3 regions of the Pseudoalteromonas sp. T1lg24 genome follow, and region 3 is predicted to be linked to each of the others. Evidence: predicted binding sites of a transcription regulator. Region 3 holds the regulator's gene; each other region holds the start of a gene.
The links. The regulator LexA, encoded in region 3, represses DNA repair genes until DNA is damaged. The targets are predictions, from matches to a motif close to TACTGTATNNNNATACAGTA.
Positions count from the first base shown of each region.

Region 1 (6,324 bases), on a different contig from region 3:
GTTAAGTATGCGGGTTGTCCTTGGGAACTTGGCCTTGCAGAAACGCAACAGGCACTGGTTGAAAATGGTTTACGTCATCGTATTCGTTTGCAAACCGATGGTGGTTTAAAAACTGGTTTAGATATTATTAAAGCGGCTATTTTAGGTGCAGAAAGCTTTGGTTTTGGCACCGGACCTATGGTTGCACTTGGCTGTAAATACCTGCGAATTTGTCATTTAAATAACTGTGCAACAGGTGTTGCAACGCAAGACGAAACACTGCGTGCGAAGCATTATCACGGTTTACCAGAAATGGCGATGAACTACTTTAAGTTTATTGCAGAAGAAGCGCGCGAACTTATGGCGAGCTTAGGGGTAACTAAATTAGTTGATTTAATTGGCCGAACCGATCTGCTTGAAGTGCTTGAAGGCACAACAGCAAAACAAAGCAAGCTCGATTTATCGCCTGTTATTGCAAAGCCAAATAATAAGAGTGGTGAAACCTTATATTGCAGTGCGCCAAATACATCGCACTACGAAGGCAAACTTAATGAAAGTTTGTTGGCTCAAGCAAAAGAGGCAATTGAGAGCAAAACGTCTATTAAATTGCGAGCGCCTATTCAAAATACCGATCGTTCAGTTGGTGCGCTGTTATCTGGCTATATTGCAGACCTTCACGGAAATCAGGGGTTAGCGGCCGATCCGATTATTATCGAATTGCAAGGTACTGCAGGCCAATCATTGGGTGTTTGGAATGCGGGCGGTCTTGAACTGCATGTAACTGGTGATGCTAACGATTATGTCGGTAAAGGCATGGCTGGCGGTAAAATTACCGTACGTCCGCCGCTTGGTTCATCGTTTAAATCACATCATGCAACGATTGCAGGTAACACCTGTTTGTATGGCGCAACTGGCGGTAAATTATTTGCTGCAGGCAGAGCGGGTGAGCGCTTTGCGGTACGTAACTCGGGTGCGATTGCGGTAGTAGAGGGACTCGGTGATAACGGCTGTGAATATATGACTGGCGGTATTGTGTGCGTGCTTGGCGATACTGGTATTAACTTTGGCGCGGGTATGACAGGTGGTTTTGCTTACGTACTTGATGAAAAAGGCGACTTTGATAAACGCATCAATACAGAGTTGGTCGAGTTAGTAGAGCTTGCAGATTTAAATATTCATCACGAACATTTACGCGGCTTAATTGGCGAGCATTTAGAAGCAACACAATCAAATCGCGCAGAGCAAATTCTTGCTGATTTTGAGTCATACATTGCGCAATTTAGATTGGTTAAGCCTAAATCGAGTGATGTGAAAGGTTTGCTTGGTCATAGAGCACGTTCAAGTGCTGAATTAAGAATACAGGCGCAATAGGAGAAGTACCATGTCACAAAACGTATATCAATTTATCGATGTGCAGCGTGTCGACCCGCGCAAAAAGCCTATTTCGTCACGTAAAAAACAGTTTGTTGAAATCTACGAACCGTTTTCTGCGAAACAAGTTGATTCGCAAGCCGATCGTTGCCTTGACTGTGGTAATCCATATTGTGAATGGAAGTGTCCTGTACACAACTACATTCCGCAATGGTTAAAACTGATCAAAGCCGGCAAAGTTATCGAAGCGGCTGAATTGTCGCATCGAACTAATAGTTTACCCGAAGTATGTGGACGCGTATGCCCACAAGACCGATTATGTGAAGGTGCATGTACACTCAACGAGGAGTTCGGTGCGGTCACCATAGGTAATATCGAAAAATATATTTCTGATACGGCCTTTGCGATGGGCTGGAAGCCAGATATGTCGCACGTGGTTTGGAGCGATAAGAAAGTTGCTATTATCGGTGCGGGGCCAGCAGGCTTAGGTTGCGCTGATATTCTAGCGCGTAATGGTGTAAAACCTGTGGTGTTTGACCGTCATCCTGAAATTGGTGGTTTACTGACCTTCGGTATCCCATCGTTTAAATTAGAAAAATCGGTAATGGAAAACCGCCGTGAAATTTTCACGGGGATGGGCGTTGAATTTGTGTTAAATACCGAGGTCGGTAAAGACATTGCACTACAAACCATTATTGATGAATACGACGCGGTATTTTTAGCGGTGGGCACTTATCAAAATATGCGTGCAGGTCTTGAAAACGAAGATGCTGATGGTGTGTTTGATGCATTGCCATTTTTAATTGCTAATACCAATTTTCAAATGGGTTACGACGAAACACCAGAATCTTACATCAATATGCAAGGCAAACGCGTCGTTGTGTTAGGTGGTGGTGATACAGCAATGGACTGTGTGCGTACCTCAATTCGTCAAAATGCCAGTAGCGTTGTGTGTGCTTATCGTCGTGATGAAGCCAATATGCCAGGCTCAGTACGTGAAGTAAAAAATGCCAAAGAAGAGGGCGTTGAGTTTATGTTTAATGTACAACCAAAAGGGGTTGTACTTAATGACAGCGGCAAAGTAACTGGCGTAAAAATGGTTAAAACGCAGCTTGGCGAGGCCGATGAAAATGGCCGTCGTCGTGCAGAGGAAGTCGCTGGTTCTGAGCATGTTGTGCCAGCCGATGCGGTGATTATGGCGTTTGGTTTTCAGCCTCATGCAATGCCGTGGTTAAGTAAGTTTGATGTAGAACTTGATAAATGGGGCCGTATTGTGGCACCTGAGCAAGGCGCATATACGCATCAAACATCTAACCCTAAAATCTTTGCTGGTGGCGATGCAGTAAGAGGTTCTGATTTAGTGGTTACCGCTATTTATGAGGGCCGCAACGCAGCAGAAGGCATTATGGATTATCTCGAAGTTTAGTGCTGTATAGCCTGAATGTGGTTAAACATTTAAGGCAGCTTATAACATTAAAAAAGGTGGGCAAATGCCCACCTTTTTTGTATTTATGTTTTTTGCTTAATGATATTGCGACAGTAATTCGGAGGCATTAGTACGGGTAATTTCACTAATATTCGTGCCACCTAATAAGCGTGCAATTTCATCAATTCGTCCCGAGTTATCGAGTACCGACATATGGGTATGCGTGTGGGTGCCATCATCGCTTTTACTGACAAAAAATTGATTATGGCCACTTGATGCTACTTGCGGTAAGTGGGTTACACAAATTACCTGTGTACTGTTGCCTAATTGGCGCAATAATTTGCCAACTGCTGATGCAGTCGGGCCAGAAATACCCACATCGACTTCATCAAAAATTAAGGTTGGTGTAGTCATTTTATCTGCAATAATAACTTCAATGGCAAGACTAATACGTGATAGCTCACCACCCGAGGCTACTTTCACAAGCGGTTGTAAACGTTGACCTGTGTTAGCAGCTACTTGAAAATCTATGCTGTCTAGGCCTTTGCTACTGGTTATCTCTTGTTGCTCAACCACAATGGCAAACTTGGCGTTTTCCATTGATAACATCACTAGTGATTCAGTAACTTGCTTTGATAGTTCATCTGCTGCGACTTTTCGGCTTTGCGAAAGGCGTGTTGCGACAGTCACATAATGTGCTTTAGCTTCGGCGATTTCGCTTTCTAGTGCGGCGAGACGTTCGTCACTTTGTTCAATGTTGGCAAGACTTTGCTTTAGTTCAGCGTGTAAATCTGGAATTGCTTCAGGTGAAATATCGTGTTTTCTTGCCAAATCAAGTGCGCGTGCGATACGGTCATCGAGTTCTGATAACTGCGCAGGGTCGATCTCAATGCTGTCTTGATAATGGCTAAGTTCGCGCGCAGCTTCTTCTAAACTGATACCTGCTTCAAATAATAAGTCGGCGATTGGTGCCAATTTTTTATCTAAACTTGCTAACTCAGCAATTTGGTTTGCGCTCGATTGCACCATAGAGTACGCATTATAATTATCTTGTTGATAAATAATTTGCAGCTCTTTTTGTGTACCTTCAAGCAACGAATTTGCGTTACTTAGCAGCTTATGTTGCTGTTCAATTTCTTCAAACTCACCGTGCTCAAGTGAAAACTCATCTAACTCAGCCACTTGATACTCGAGCAATTGCTTTTCGGCTGCTGCTTGTTGTAGTGACTGACTTAGCGTCGCCTTTTCTTTTTCAAGTGATTGCAGTGCGTTGTATGCTGTTTTAACGTCGTTCACAAGATCAACGTGTCCCGCAAAGCTATCAACTACCGACAATTGATAACCGGCTTTATTGAGCTGTTGGTGCGCGTGTTGGCCGTGAATTGAAATAAGCAGGCTGCCGAGAGATTTTAACTGGCCTGCTGGCACCATTACGCCATTTATATAGGCTTTACTGCGGCCGTTTGCCGATACTACACGGCGAATAATGCATTCGCTACTATCACCTAATTCATGTTCACTAATAAAGTGTTGCGCAGCAGGTAAGTTCTGAATATCAAACACCGCCGAAACTTGGGCTTTATCGGCGCCTTCACGCACCATGCTGGCTTCGGCACGTTCGCCTAAACATAGCGATAGGGCATCAATAGCGATGGATTTACCTGCGCCAGTTTCACCTGTGATAGTTGTCATACCTTGATGCCATTCAATATCAAGGTGTTCAACAATTGCAAAATTTGTTACTTGTAATGATGCTAACATAACTGATTATCCATACAGTACATTAACTGGTAATTTATACAGTAAATAAAAAATAGGCAAGTTAAAAATGAAGATATTTTGTTGTGGAAGAAAAAAGGAGTGAGTAGATGTATTGAAAAGAGATTGCGCTAATGGCTTGTATTTAGCCTTTAGCGCAGATCAAATTAAACGTTTTCTTCGTGAAGTTCCGGCTCAACGTGTTCATCGGTAGATGCAAGTGTTGGCGTTATCACTTGTTGGCTTAATGAAGGCAATTGATGCCAATAAAAATCACTGTTGAATTGGTGGCCAGATGTCGGTAATTGTTCAACAAAGGCGTAAATTTGTTTACTTAACGTTAGTTTATCGTCTGCCGATTCAAACTTTAGCAGCTCATTTTCGAGTAAGTCAGTTAGGTTACCGATGACTTGTTCATAGTGGGTAATGGTTTCATCAGTTTTACGTTGCATTACAAAATAATTGTTGTTGATTTGCGATAACCCACTAATGTCTTTTGGTTTTACAATGCGTGATTTGCCATAGCTTTGCACTATTTTGCTGTAACGAGAGCTAACAACGTCGATACGTTCGCTTTGTTGTTGTTTTTCAAGTGCTAATGCTTTTTTTCGATTGTTATCTATGACTAAAAATGTCGTTAACAGTACAATTAATAAAACGGTGGTTAAAAATACTACAAACCCCACTTTTTCTTTCCTTTCAATTGATTACTCTGAATCTAGCTAAGTAAATTGCGTAACACACTTAGCAATAATGTTTTTGTGCGTTCTAGTTTTATCGGTTTTCCAAGTACAAGACAAATTTGTGCGATAAAATAGGGCTAGTGTACGCACATTTAACGATGTAATGCCTTAGTGTCCGCTAGAGCTTAATTTGTTATGTTGATTTCAGGTTGATTAATATAAACGGCTGCCCCAGTTTAACTTTTGGCGCAGTACATTGTAATACGAATATTTGCTTGGATGCACCATGCGCAACTGTTGCTCACTTCGTTTGATTACAATTTCATCACCTGGCAATACCGCTAACACAACATGACTATCACAACTCACTTGTAAGTCCACATCATTTGCAGGGCTCAATGCCAGTTTTACTTCACTATTTGCATCCACCACGAGTGGGCGGCTTGTTAGTGTGTGCGGGAACATAGGCACCAATGAAATGGCATTTAGTTTTGGGTTTAAAATGGGCCCTCCGCCAGAAAGGCTATAGGCTGTAGAGCCTGTTGGCGTTGACACAATCAGGCCGTCAGATTTTTGCGAGAATACAAACTCTCTATCAATAAAGGCTTCAAACTCAATCATGTGTGCAACTTTATTGGCATGCAGCACGGCTTCGTTAACCGCCGTGTTTGAGCTTTTTAGCACTTCATGGCGATAGATTTCCACTTCCAGCAAGAAGCGTTTTTCTTCACTAAATTTACCAGCCAGCACTTGTTCAAGTTCACGCTCAAAATTATCGGGATCAAGGTCGGTCAGAAAACCGAGATTACCTCTATTTACGCCGATAACCGCAATATCAAAGCGGGCCAACACGCGAGCAGCGCCTAGCATGTTACCGTCACCACCAACCACAATCGCTAAATCACAGTTGCGGCCAATTTCAACTAACGACGCTGAATATTCTTCATCAACAATGGGTTCAGCGACACGGCTTTCAACGTAAACTTGATAACCGAGAGCCGTTAAAAAGGTATGCAGTTTGGCAAGTGTTACAGCCGCGCCTTCATGGTTCGGTTTGCCAATCAATCCTATGTTATTAAATACTTGTGCCATAAAATCGTCACTGAT
Region 1 covers NZ_PQCB01000016.1:659,482-665,805, reverse strand. Annotated here, with positions in the region: gene gltB (glutamate synthase large subunit) at 1-1,350, shown strand, start outside; gene C2M30_RS10445 (FAD-dependent oxidoreductase) at 1,361-2,776, shown strand; gene recN (DNA repair protein RecN) at 2,873-4,537, opposite strand; gene C2M30_RS10435 (hypothetical protein) at 4,702-5,220, opposite strand; gene nadK (NAD(+) kinase) at 5,431-6,309, opposite strand.
Region 1: the regulator LexA is predicted to act here: its motif matches at 4,538-4,557, upstream of recN (DNA repair protein RecN).

Region 2 (6,324 bases), on a different contig from region 3:
TGATAGTTTTCTGTTGAGTAAAGAAGGCAAGGTTAAGCAGAAGCTAACATCGCGCCATATGGCATTAGGTATACTCGAAGATTACGAATTTGAACGCGATACCATTTATGTAGAAACGGAATTAGATGACAAAATTATCTTGTATACCGACGGCGTCATCGAGGCAGAAAATACCAAAGGCGAATTTTTTGGTGAAGAACGATTACTGCGTAAGGTCACTGCTTCATCGTTTACTGAGTTAGGCTCCATTGTTGACTCGGTTAAGCGTTTTACGGGTAAACAAGATCAGCAAGATGATTTAAGTTTAGCGTTGGTAAAATGTAGACCATCAAATATTGAGCCCCAATTGAGCGATGAATACATGACAACGCCGTTAAACATGGCAATGACATTGGATGCAGAACGCTTAAAACAAACTGATCCCGTTGTTGATGTTGTTGAAATGATTTGTGCGATGAAAGGCTGTTCTGAGCATCGCTCTAATTTGTTTTTGCTGATCTCTGAAACATTTAACAATGCACTAGAGCACGGTGTTTTAGGGCTCGAGTCCTGTTTAAAAGATAGTGATGTAGGGTTTTGTGAGTATTACGAACTTCGTGCTGAGCGATTAGCAGAGCTTTCGGCTGGGGCGATTAATATTGATGTGAGCTACTTACCAGAAGACCCGAAAATAAGTTTTACAATAACGGATTCAGGTGATGGTTTTACAAGGAAGAATATTGCTAATGACGACAATAATTTTCATGGCCGCGGTTTGGGCTTAATTAAAGAGATTGCAGAATCAGTTTCACAAAATGAGAGCGGCAATAGCATCACCGTAACGTACTCACTATTACATAACTAAAGTGGTCCCAGTATAAAAACGGCATGTTAATAGCTGCTTTGACTTGTTACTTTGCCATATTTATTTGTTATAGATACAAAAGATTAGATTACCTCAATAAAAAGCGCCAAATTTGCAGTACAAGCTAGTAAGCTCAATTGGTTAGCACATTTAAAATGTCCATTTCATTTTATATTCCCTTTATTTGTAACGATTCATAAAAGCCATTAAATACGTAATCTAAATTTATTTGTAATTTAAGTTAAGAATAGTATTGCATAAACCAATATAAGCCATGTACACTTTATTTTTTAAAAGATGTTTAGATGGCTATATGGCTAATTCAATAGATTTTTCAGATTACGTTTTAGATACGCAAAAAGTGGCTGATTTCCGTCAATTAATTGAAAATGAAATTACGCAAACAGATCACTTGGATATTACGTGGCAGTACCTTATTCCTGAATTGGGCGAGGGCGGAACCTGTAGCTTATTCGGGCAGTTACAAGAAGCGCCGTTTGATCTTACGCAGCATGTAGATAAGCGCCAAAAAAATGTTGATGCAATGGCTGCACTTGCTCGCATCGTTAAATTTGTTGAGCAACAAAACCTAATTGATTGGTTTGGTATTTACCAATCACGCTCGATTGATAATCAAACGCAGCTACTTAAATTAAGCTATTTTGGCAAACCAAGCCGCCCACTTTTTCCTGTTGATGAAGACTATGCGCGTATTAGCAACAATGCCTTTGTTGCGCTTTACGGCAAAGGACGCGTGATTAACAACGTAGAACACTATGTTGCTAATGGCGGCGAGTACTATACTTGCGACCCAGCAGTTAAATCGGAAGTTTGTCTGCCTTACTTTTCGCAATCTGGCGAAGTACTTGGCATTATTGACGCCGAAGCGTTTAATAATGACGTGTTTACGAGTGATGCACTTGCTTTATTACAGGCCGTATGTGAAATAGTACCCAATTACTTACCTGAATAATCTAAAGCAAAAAGTTCTATTGATTATCGCCATGAAATTTTCTTTAGATACTTCTCCACAACAGAGAGTATGGTAAGCTAGGGCTTCATCCCATAGCAAAAATTCAATTTAAGAGATAACTATGTTTGCAAACTTAAAGCCATTACCAACGGATCCAATTTTAGGTTTGATGGCCAAATATCGCCAAGATACAAATCCAAATAAAATCGACTTAGGCGTTGGTGTTTATAAAACAGAACAGGGTGATACCCCAATTTTAAGCTGTGTAAAAAAAGCTGAAGCGTTTCGTTTAGAAAATGAAACAAGTAAATCATATATAGGCTTAGCTGGTGATTTAGGTTTTTGTGCAAAAATGGAATCTCTATTACTGGGTGAGCATAAAGCGCTTTTAGAAAACCGTGTTCGCACAGCGCAAGCACCAGGTGGAACCGGTGCGCTACGTGTTGCTGCTGAATTTATCGCAAAAGCAAACCCAAATGCGAGCGTATGGGTAACTACGCCAACATGGGCAAACCATATTGGTTTATTCTCAGCTGCTGGTTTAACAGTTAAAGAATATCCGTATTACGATTACGAGAACAAAGGCTTATTGTTTGATGAAATGATGGCCACCTTAAAGACAGTTCCTAAAGGCGATATCGTGTTGTTACACGCATGTTGTCATAACCCAAGCGGTATGGATTTAAACGCAGAGCAATGGCAACAAGTTGCAGATCTTGCAAAAGAAGTTGGTTTTACGCCGTTAATTGATATTGCTTATCAAGGTTTTGGTACTAGCCTTGAACAAGATGCGGCAGGCTTACGTTTATTAGCTGAAACAGTTGATGAAATGATCATTTGTTCTTCGTGTTCTAAAAACTTTGGTCTTTATCGCGAGCGTATCGGCGCGTGTTCAATTATTTCAGAATCGAGCGCAGTTGCCGACGTTGCTAACTCAGTGCTATTAAGTGTTGTACGCAGTATCTATTCAATGCCGCCAGCTCACGGTGCTGCAATTGTTGATACTATTCTTGGTAGTGAAGAGCTAACCGCCGAGTGGCATCAAGAGCTTGCTGAAATGCGTAATCGTATTAACGGTTTACGTAGCACGATTGTTGAGGCGCTTCATAGTCGTGGCGTTGCACAAGACTTTTCATTTATTGAAAAACAACATGGTATGTTCTCTTTCTTAAGTATCACGCCAGAGCAAATTGAACGTTTACAAAAAGAGTACTCAATTTACATTGTTGGCTCAAGCCGTGTAAATGTAGCAGGCGTTAGCCAAGCAAACTTAGATTACTTTGCCGATGCAGTTGCAACTGTAATTAAGTAAATTTGCGCATAAATAAAAAAGCCACCTTCACGGTGGCTTTTTTATTTAACTTACTTTTTTAATGTCAGTTACTTTTGCTTTATTGTTAGGCGGGGTTGGTTTTCCCCCTTTTAAAGCTGCAATAAATTGGTCTTTACGTTTTGCCATTTCAAGGGCCAGCGCTTCATTTTGTTGCTCGCTTAACGGCACATCAACTTCACCAAGCATGGTTTCAAGTGCTTCCGCAATATCCAACATTTTGTCATATGCGTCTGCCTCTTTTTTTGATGTAAATGTCATGCGTTCGACTCCATCTCTAACTACTTTGTAACATACCTCAACGGCCATATTGCACCTTCTTAACTGTTGTTTTATACAGTACTATAGCAGTAACGAAAAAAAAATAAAGTGTAATTATAATCACACCTTACAGAACCCCGCTGTGGTAAGCAATTTTAGAGACTAAATGCTTGATAACATTGCACCGCTACAGCAAGTACATTAATCTTACATTATGTAAAAGATTAAGGGGTTCTAATGTCAATTGATCAGATAACAACGTTTCTCGGTTGGGCGACCATTGCTAATTGTTTAATTGTTAGCGTTAGCATGGTGATTTTTTTACTTTTTCGCAGCACTATTGTCAGTATTCATAGCCAGCTATTTAACGTAGAGCATAAAGCATTGAATGTGGTTTATATTCAATATTTTGCTTTTTATAAGATCTTAATTGTTTTCTTTAATCTCGTTCCCTATTTAAGTCTTAAGTTAATTATGTGATTTAGGCCTTTTTGAAATGTTCCGCTTACAAGGTGTTTTAAAGGTTTGCTTTATCAGCATGCTGATATTTTTATCAGGCTGCGATAACGAAAGTCGTCAAAGTAATCATAATCAGGCATCAACTACCTCGATTAGTTTGGCAATTGATTTGTGGCCAGGCTATTACCCAATCATTCTTGCCGATGAATTGGGCATGTTAAAAAAGCGCAATATTAGTTTAGAGTTATCAATCCCGCGTAATACCGATCGTATGTTAGCTAAATTTGCGGCGGCAGAGTATGACGCAATTGCGGTAGCATTGGGTGATGTAATGAACCTTTCACAGCAGTACCCTGATGCACGCATTGTTATGGTGGCAGACGAGTCGAGTGGCGGTGACGCGATTTTAGCGCGAAGTGACCAACAAGTGATTAAAGGCACTAAAATTGGCACCAACTTAGGTGGTTTTGGTGAGTTATTAGTACGCCGCTTTTTAGATGCAAACGACATCGCAATTGATGATGTGACGCTAATGAATATTGAAGCGTCGCATGCTGCTAAGTTACTTAACAATAATAGCATCGACTACGCACATACTTGGCAACCCTACGTAGATGAAATGGTTGCAGGTGGTGCGCACGTTGTGTACTCAAGTGCCCAAACACCGGGCTTAATTCCAGATGTTATAGCGATGCAAAGCGCGTTTATTGAAAATAATCATGAGGCAGCGCGTGGGTTTGTTGATGCGTGGTTTGAGGCGCAAGCTTGGTGGCTTGAAAATCCAAGTAAAGGTAATGAAATCATTGCGCGAGTCATCAAACAAACACCGCAAAGTATTAAGTTAAACGGCGTTAAACTGTTAAATCGAGCGGATAATTTTGCAGCATTTACATCGCAAAATAGCGTGGGCTTAAACAGTGTTATTGGTGTGTACAATCAATTTTATGTTGGGCAAGGGATCATTGCTAAACCAATTCGCAGCGAGCGTTTACTAGATGCCCGGTTAATTCAATGAAACTAAAGTTTGTATTGAGTGCCATTTTGTTGGCCTCATTAGTGCTTCCTACATCGTTTATTTCATATATTGCGTATACGCAAAAAGTCGCAACTAACGAACAAAACCAAGCCACGGTGCGACGCCTTACGCTTAACCGCAGTAAAGAACGCGTTGAATCATATTTAAATACAATTTTAGAGTATGTGCGTGCCGACAGTAATATTCCCCAGTTTGCCAACTTTCTTACCGCTTATGGTACTGAACAAGAAGCGCAAATCGCTGAGATAAATGCTATTTTGCGAAATGTGATCGTAAAAGACACATTGAATGTGACCTCGGTGGCGCTTATTAATACAGCGGGTAAAAACATTCAAGACATTCGAATTAGCCAACAGAGCCGAGATGAATCGTCATTCGCTTACTTTAAACGTCAATCTATGTCGCCAGCACCAGTCATGCATTATTCAGGTGCAAACAATAAGGACCCTGAAAGTATTTATTTTTCATCGCCAATTCGCAGCAGTGATGGGAAAGTAGTGGGGTATTTACGCTTAATGTTAGAAACATCGGCGATTCAACAACTCGTAAATAGCATTGCAAAACACCTAACCTATTCTCAGTGGCTAACGATTAGCGCAAACGAAACGCCAATCGCAGATTCACGCCAGCGACAAAAACGCTTGGAAGAGCGTGATAATGTTTATAAAAGTCACGCAAAAATCAAACCGTTTGAGTGGCAAATCGCCCTGATGCAAACGGCACAAGAACACAATCGTGACCTTGCTAACTATCGTCAATTTTTATTGTTACAGATTGCTATTTTGTTGATTGTTTCGATATTCGTCAGTTTGGTTGTTGCGCGTCTTATGTCTCGTCCAGTAGAGCGTGTTAAAAAGTTAGCAATTGAAATTGCACATCGAGACCTCGATAAACGCATTCGCGGTGGAAAAATTGATGAATTTAATGAGCTTGCCGCGGCAATTAATTCAATGGCAGATAATTTAGTGGAAGGTTATCGCAATTTAGAGCGAGAACATCACGAGTTAGAACAAAGCCAACAGCAAGTGACTGAACTTAATGAACAACTAGAAAAAAGAGTGTTAGAGCGTACGCAGCAATTAAGCGCCCAAAACCAAGCGTTAGAAAGCGCGATGCAACAAATTGTACAAAGCGAAAAGTTAGCGTCACTTGGCAGTTTAGTGTCGGGTGTGTCACATGAGTTAAACACACCGATTGGCGTGGCGCTTACAGCAGGAAGCTTTGCACTTGAGGTTCATAATAAAATTGCAAATGAACTTAAGCAAAAATCGCTATCAGTTGACTCTCTGTCGAAGCATCTTCAGCAATTAGAAGAGGCGATTGGGCTAGTCACCAATAATTGTCACAAGGCAAGTGAATTGGTTATTAACTTTAAACAGATTAGCGGCGACCATACCAGCAATAAACGCCGTGTGTTTAAT
Region 2 covers NZ_PQCB01000006.1:135,914-142,237, reverse strand. Annotated here, with positions in the region: gene C2M30_RS03620 (ATP-binding SpoIIE family protein phosphatase) at 1-844, shown strand, start outside; gene C2M30_RS03615 (GAF domain-containing protein) at 1,158-1,817, shown strand; gene C2M30_RS03610 (amino acid aminotransferase) at 1,939-3,129, shown strand; gene C2M30_RS03605 (YebG family protein) at 3,175-3,456, opposite strand; gene C2M30_RS03600 (DUF6868 family protein) at 3,646-3,888, shown strand; gene C2M30_RS03595 (ABC transporter substrate-binding protein) at 3,947-4,882, shown strand; gene C2M30_RS03590 (sensor histidine kinase) at 4,879-6,324, shown strand, end outside.
Region 2: the regulator LexA is predicted to act here: its motif matches at 3,470-3,489, upstream of C2M30_RS03605 (YebG family protein).

Region 3 (6,324 bases):
CAATTCACTCTTTAAACAAACTCTTTGGCTGCTCGTTTACGTGGCTATTTAATTGAATTGCTAGTGTAATTATCGAGTATATATTGCCACTCAGATTCTCTCACTGGTTGAATTGATAGTCGGCTGCCCTTTTGCACTAAATGCATGTCAGCCAATTGTTGATCGGCTTTAAGTTTGGTGAGTGGAATAATACGTAACTTTTCAACGAACTCTAATGTAACACTTATCCATCTTGGGTTGTCGGGTGTTGCTTTAGCATCAAAGTATTTTGATTGCGCATCGAATTGAGAAGGATCGGCAAAGGCTGTTTTAATTACCTTAGCAATGCCAACAATGCCGGGTTGTTTACAGCTAGAGTGATAGATAAATACGAGATCGCCTAACGCCACTTGGTCGCGGAGAAAGTTACGTGCTTGATAGTTGCGAATACCATCCCAAATCTCGTCATTTTTTGCTTTTAAATCGTCGATAGAAAATTCGTCAGGCTCTGTTTTAAATAACCAATAATGCATTACCTATTCTCGCTAATGTTAAAGTGGCGGGTGTTTGCTATTATAGCGATACTAGGAAATTACGAAATAGTGTTATGAGTCAGGTACTAAACGATCTTTTAGCATTGCTGAAGTTAGAAAAAATAGAACAGGGGCTGTATCGTGGCCCTAGCCAAGATCTTGGTTTTAAAGCTGTTTTTGGCGGTCAAGTTATGGGGCAAGCGCTATCTGCTGCAAAAGAAACCGTTGCAGAAGATAGGCAAGTGCACTCGCTGCACTCATACTTTTTAAGACCTGGCGATGTTGATCACCCGATTGTTTATGATGTAGAGAACATTCGCGATGGCCGCAGTTTTAGCACGCGCAGAGTTAAAGCGATTCAATTTGGTAAGCCGATATTTTATATGACTGCTTCTTTTCAAGTGGATGAAGAGGGGGTGACTCACCAAGCGGCGATGCCTAATGTACCAGGCCCTGAAAAACTGCCATCGTCACTGGATGTTTATCGCGAACACAAAGAACTGATCCCGGAAAAAATTCGCAATAAAATTATTTGTGACAAGCCAATTGAAATGCGACCGGTTAATTTTCAAAACCCGTTTAAGCCAGAAGTAACCCTTGCTGAGCGTTATGTATGGTTTAAAGCTAATGGCGATATGCCAAATGACCCGCGAGTACATAAATATTTACTGGCATACGCGTCTGATTTTGAATTTTTACCTACAGCGTTACAACCGCACGGTTTGTCATTTTTACAACCGGATATGCAAGTAGCCACCATTGACCATGCGATGTACTTTCATCGTCCATTCCGTTTGGATGAATGGATTTTATATGCTGTAGATAGCCCTTCTGCCAGCGGTGGTAGAGGGTTAGTGCGAGGGCAGTTCTTTAATCAAAAAGGTGAGTTAATTGCCTCGACGATTCAAGAAGGTGTGATTAGAAAATATGGATAAAAAAGGCGGTGTATACCGCCTTTATTTTTATTGCCAATAAGGGCTAGTCTTCAAGTGCACTGGCAATACTTGGATTAAGCTGCTTTAGAATAATTTGACTCAACTGTTTTGTTGTCTCATTGCCTGTGATGCGACCTTGTTCGCAATCATCAATCATGTGGTTTTGCTTAAGCGTGCTAATAAAGCCAGACAACACTTTTTTATCGAAGAATTCTGGTGTATCGATACCAAATAGCTGTGCAAGCTGTTGTGCAAAATCTTGGCTTTGCGTTTCAAGCTGGTCGCGCGAAATACTGTCACTTGCCAGAATTAATTTAATTACGCTGGCATAGCGAATTAATGTGCACTGGATAAAACGTGCTAACAAGTTAAGCTGAGCAAGAGACTTGCTGCTAGGGTTAACTGAAATCGCATCGTTTTCAACGGTTAATAACCCAATACCGCTCAAGGCTTCAAGTGAGTCATTTAGATACGTTTCGCAATACGGTTGCATAAACCACTCCTGTTTAAAGAGTGGATATAACGCGTTAACTTGCTTGATTAGCTGGTCGCGAGAAATGTGTTTTTGGCTAATTAATATTGAGCTAATTAGACTTGGTACTGCGAATAAATGCAGTACGTTATTGCGGTAATAGTTCAATAATACTTTTTGCGTGTCTTGAATACGGATTACTTTAACTCGCCCTTGCGTAATCACTTCAAATTTATCTAATGTGAGTGCATGTTCAAGCAGCTCTTCAGCGCTTTTGTTTGGCACACTGACATCTTTGCTGTACGGCGCTAATTCAAGCAATCTCATGTAGTTTGTCATACAAGCAATGAGCTCGTTACGCGTCATCGCCTGTTTTTCGGTGTTTAACAAAATTGATGACATTAAAGTAACGGCATTGATCGCAGCCGCATTGTTGATATTGACCATCACTGAATCAGCAAGTTTGCCTACCATTGGTGTTAGCCAGTTAGGCTTTTCATCTGCAGCAATGCTGTCGCGCCAATTTGATTGGTGCTGGGTAAGGTATTGATTAATATTGATTGGCTCGCCAAAATTTACATTACCTTTGCCGTAATTCTTGAGCTTACGTAGAGTTTTGAAGACGCCCAGTACTGACTCATTTTTCTTCTTTTGCCCAGCAAGTTCACCAAGGTAGGTGTTAACTTCCATTACATGCTCGTAACCAATATATACAGGCACGATTGAAATTGGACGATCAATACCGCGCAAAATTGATTGTAATGTCATCGCTAACATACCGGTTTTAGGTGGAAGCAAACGGCCAGTTCGGCTGCGGCCGCCTTCGGTATAAAACTTAACTGCGTAGCCTTTTATAAATAACTGACTTAAATATTCACGGAATACTGCGGAATAAAGCTTGTTGCCTTTGAATGAGCGGCGCAAGAAAAAGGCACCACAGCGTCTAAATATTGGGCCTGCAGGCCAAAAACTTAAGTTTATACCTGCTGCAATATGTGGTGGCACATAACCTTGATGGTAAATAACATAAGTGAGTAATAAGTAATCCATATGGCTGCGGTGGCACGGCATATAGATAATTTCGTGGCCTTTGTCGGTCAGCTCTTGAATTCGTTCCGGGTTATTTACTTCAATACCGTTGTATAGTTTGGTCCACAGCCACGTCAGAATGCGTTCAGAAACCCCGATCATTGATTCGTTATAGTTGGCAGCAATTTCATCAACTAGTTTTATGGCATTTTGTCGCGCTTCTACAATTGAGATGTTTTTACTTTTTGCTTCATCTTCAATCGCGGCTTTGACAGTGCTTGATGCTAAAAGACCTTGATATAACTGATCGCGAGATGGCAGTTTAGGGCCAAGCGCAGCAAGTTTCTGACGTTTAAAGTGGACACGGGCAACACGAATGAGTTTATGCGGTAAGTCATCACTTTGTTGCTTGCTGGTAAGCTGCGATAGTTCTAATGGACGACTAAAACGAATTAAGTTGTCGCGGCCAGACAGTAATACGACAAATACTTTACGCAACCAGCTTGGTGTAAGAGAACTGGATAAAATAGTGCCAAGGCCTGGCTTTTCTTTGCCTGGATTGCGTCCCCATAAAATGGTGACCGGAATAACTTGTAAATCGGTAACGTCAGATTGCTTTAATGCTGCAAATATTTCTTCGCTGATTTCGAGCGCTGGACTGTCTTTTTTTGCTTTACCAAACAGTGGCGAGCGATGGTGAATTGGAATGTACCTTGGAACTTGTTTATCACCAATTTGCTGAGTGACTTGAGGGTCTGGTAAGCCGAGCTTTTTACAGGTGCTGCGCAACGCGGCTGAATCAGAAAAAGAATTTAATAATGTGATGTAAACGGTCGGCTTGTTTTTATCTATTGCTAGGTTGTCTAACGGGTGTTCAGGTACTATTTTCGAACGCACTAAAAGCTTGTTCATACCGTTTGCAAACCACTGAATCATAGAGCCAACCAACTTCATAACACCAACCTAAAAACAAAAGGGGCGCTAGCATACCAGTTAACTCTAAAAGATTAAACAACTGGTCGTGCCAGAGGAAAAATAAAGCAATTTACTGCGATGATTTTTGATTTGCAGCAATTATCGTCTGTAACTAAGCATAGTGCTAATTATCAAATAATTAAAAGTTGCGAAATAAGAATAACTGTATATACTCACAGTTATCTGTACTGTATGGAAAACCAGTGAATGAGACCATTAACAAAACGTCAGGCACAAATCTTAGAACTTGTTAAAGTATTTATTAAAGATACTGGCATGCCGCCAACGCGCGCAGAAATCGCATCGACACTCGGTTTTAAAAGTGCAAACGCTGCAGAAGAGCATTTAAAAGCATTAGCCAAAAAAGGCGTCATTGAAATGGTGCCGGGCGCTAGCCGTGGTATTCGTTTAGTGGAAGAAGATGAACCCGAGCAATTAGGTTTACCGTTAATTGGTCAAGTTGCTGCAGGTTCACCTATTTTGGCTAATGAGCACATTGAAAGTCATTATCAAGTTGATCCTAACCTATTTAACCCATGTGCAGATTTCCTGCTACGTGTACGTGGTGAGAGTATGAAGGATATCGGCATTATGGATGGTGATTTGCTAGCTGTTCATCGCACGCCAGTGGCTAATAATGGCCAAGTGGTTGTAGCCCGTGTTGATGAAGATGTAACGGTAAAGCGTTTTGAAAAAGCAGGCAAACAAGTATTGTTACATGCAGAAAATGACGAATTTGACACAATTAAAGTCGATTTAGAGCATGACCATTTTAATATCGAAGGCCTTGCGGTTGGCGTTATTAGAAATGCCGACTGGATGTAATACACTTTTGTTGACCTTGGCTAGTGAGTAATTTTGCTAGCCTCACCCTGCTTTAAAACACCCTATTTCTTACTATAACCCCTTCTGTTTTTACATCTTCAAAAATCGCTAACTTATAGATTTATAAAAAATTTATCTTAAATTTGACTTGCGTAAAATTTAATCGTTTACTAGACCTTAGTAGTAACCTTGTTTTCTTTTTAAGCAAAGTGCGGCTTTTAGAAAACAAATATAATAAAGAAAATGGAGTGATGCTGTAGTGCGTCGTGCGATTTAATCGCTAAAACTTTCACTGACCATTTCCTAACAACATAATAATAATTAGCTAAGGAGCGAGCATGAGGCTAGTGAAACTATCCTTATGGTTACTATTGAGCTTTCCTTTTTTAGCAGTTGGGACGAGTCAATATAACTTACCTGTTGGGGTGACAGACATCAGCCGTGATGTCTACGAGCTCCATATGACAATTTTTTATATCTGTTGCGTTATTGGATTAGTAGTATTTGCCATTATGTTTTGGGCAATAATCCATCACCGTAAATCAAAAGGAGCAGTGCCTGCTCAATTTCATGAAAGTACCAAAATTGAAATACTTTGGACCGCAATTCCATTTGTAATTTTGATAGGTATGGCGGTGCCTGCAACCAAAACCTTGATTGCCATGGAAGACACCACCAAAGCTGACCTTACGATTAAAGTTACAGGGTCACAATGGAAGTGGCATTATGAATATCTTGACCACAATGTGTCGTTCTATTCTGTTCTTTCGACTCCGCGTGAACAAATCACCAATCAAGACCAAAAAACAGAAACCTACCTGTTAGATGTTGATAAACCGCTTATTATCCCAAAAGGAAAAAAAGTACGCTTTTTAATGACTTCGGACGACGTAATTCACTCTTGGTGGGTACCTGAGTTCGCGGTTAAAAAAGATGCGAACCCAGGCTTTATTAACGAAGCGTGGACTAAGGTCAATGAGACCGGTATTTATCGCGGTCAGTGTGCTGAGTTATGCGGAAAAGACCATGGCTTTATGCCTGTGGTTGTTGAAGTTAAAGAGCCTGCTGAATTTGAACAGTGGTTGGCAAATGCGCAGCTTGAAAAAGCGCAAGCGGCGGCCGCCGAAAAAGCGTCACTTGATCTTACATTATCTCAAGATGAGCTAATGACGCTAGGAGAACAAGTGTATATGGCTAATTGTGCTGCGTGTCACCAACCTACTGGGATGGGATTGCCAGGTGTGTTCCCAGCGCTAAAAGAGAGCCCTATAGCACTTGGCGATGTTAAAGCACATATCGATATTGTGGTTCATGGCAAGCCAGCAACAGCAATGCAAGGCTATAGCAAAATGTTGTCACTAAAAGAATTAGCGGCAGTAGTGACCTATGAGCGAAATGCTTGGGGTAACAACACTGGCGATTCAGTGCAACCAAGTGATATTCAAGAATCTGTGGGAGAAGCACAATAATGACAACACTAGCTGAATCTCATCACCACCATCATGCGCCAACAGGTTTAAAACGTTGGTTATTTACAACTAACCATAAAGATATCGGTACGCTTTATCTGTTATTC
Region 3 covers NZ_PQCB01000034.1:235,075-241,398, forward strand. Annotated here, with positions in the region: gene C2M30_RS20565 (EVE domain-containing protein) at 45-512, opposite strand; gene tesB (acyl-CoA thioesterase II) at 587-1,447, shown strand; gene plsB (glycerol-3-phosphate 1-O-acyltransferase PlsB) at 1,491-3,902, opposite strand; gene lexA (transcriptional repressor LexA) at 4,131-4,748, shown strand; gene coxB (cytochrome c oxidase subunit II) at 5,087-6,217, shown strand; gene ctaD (cytochrome c oxidase subunit I) at 6,217-6,324, shown strand, end outside.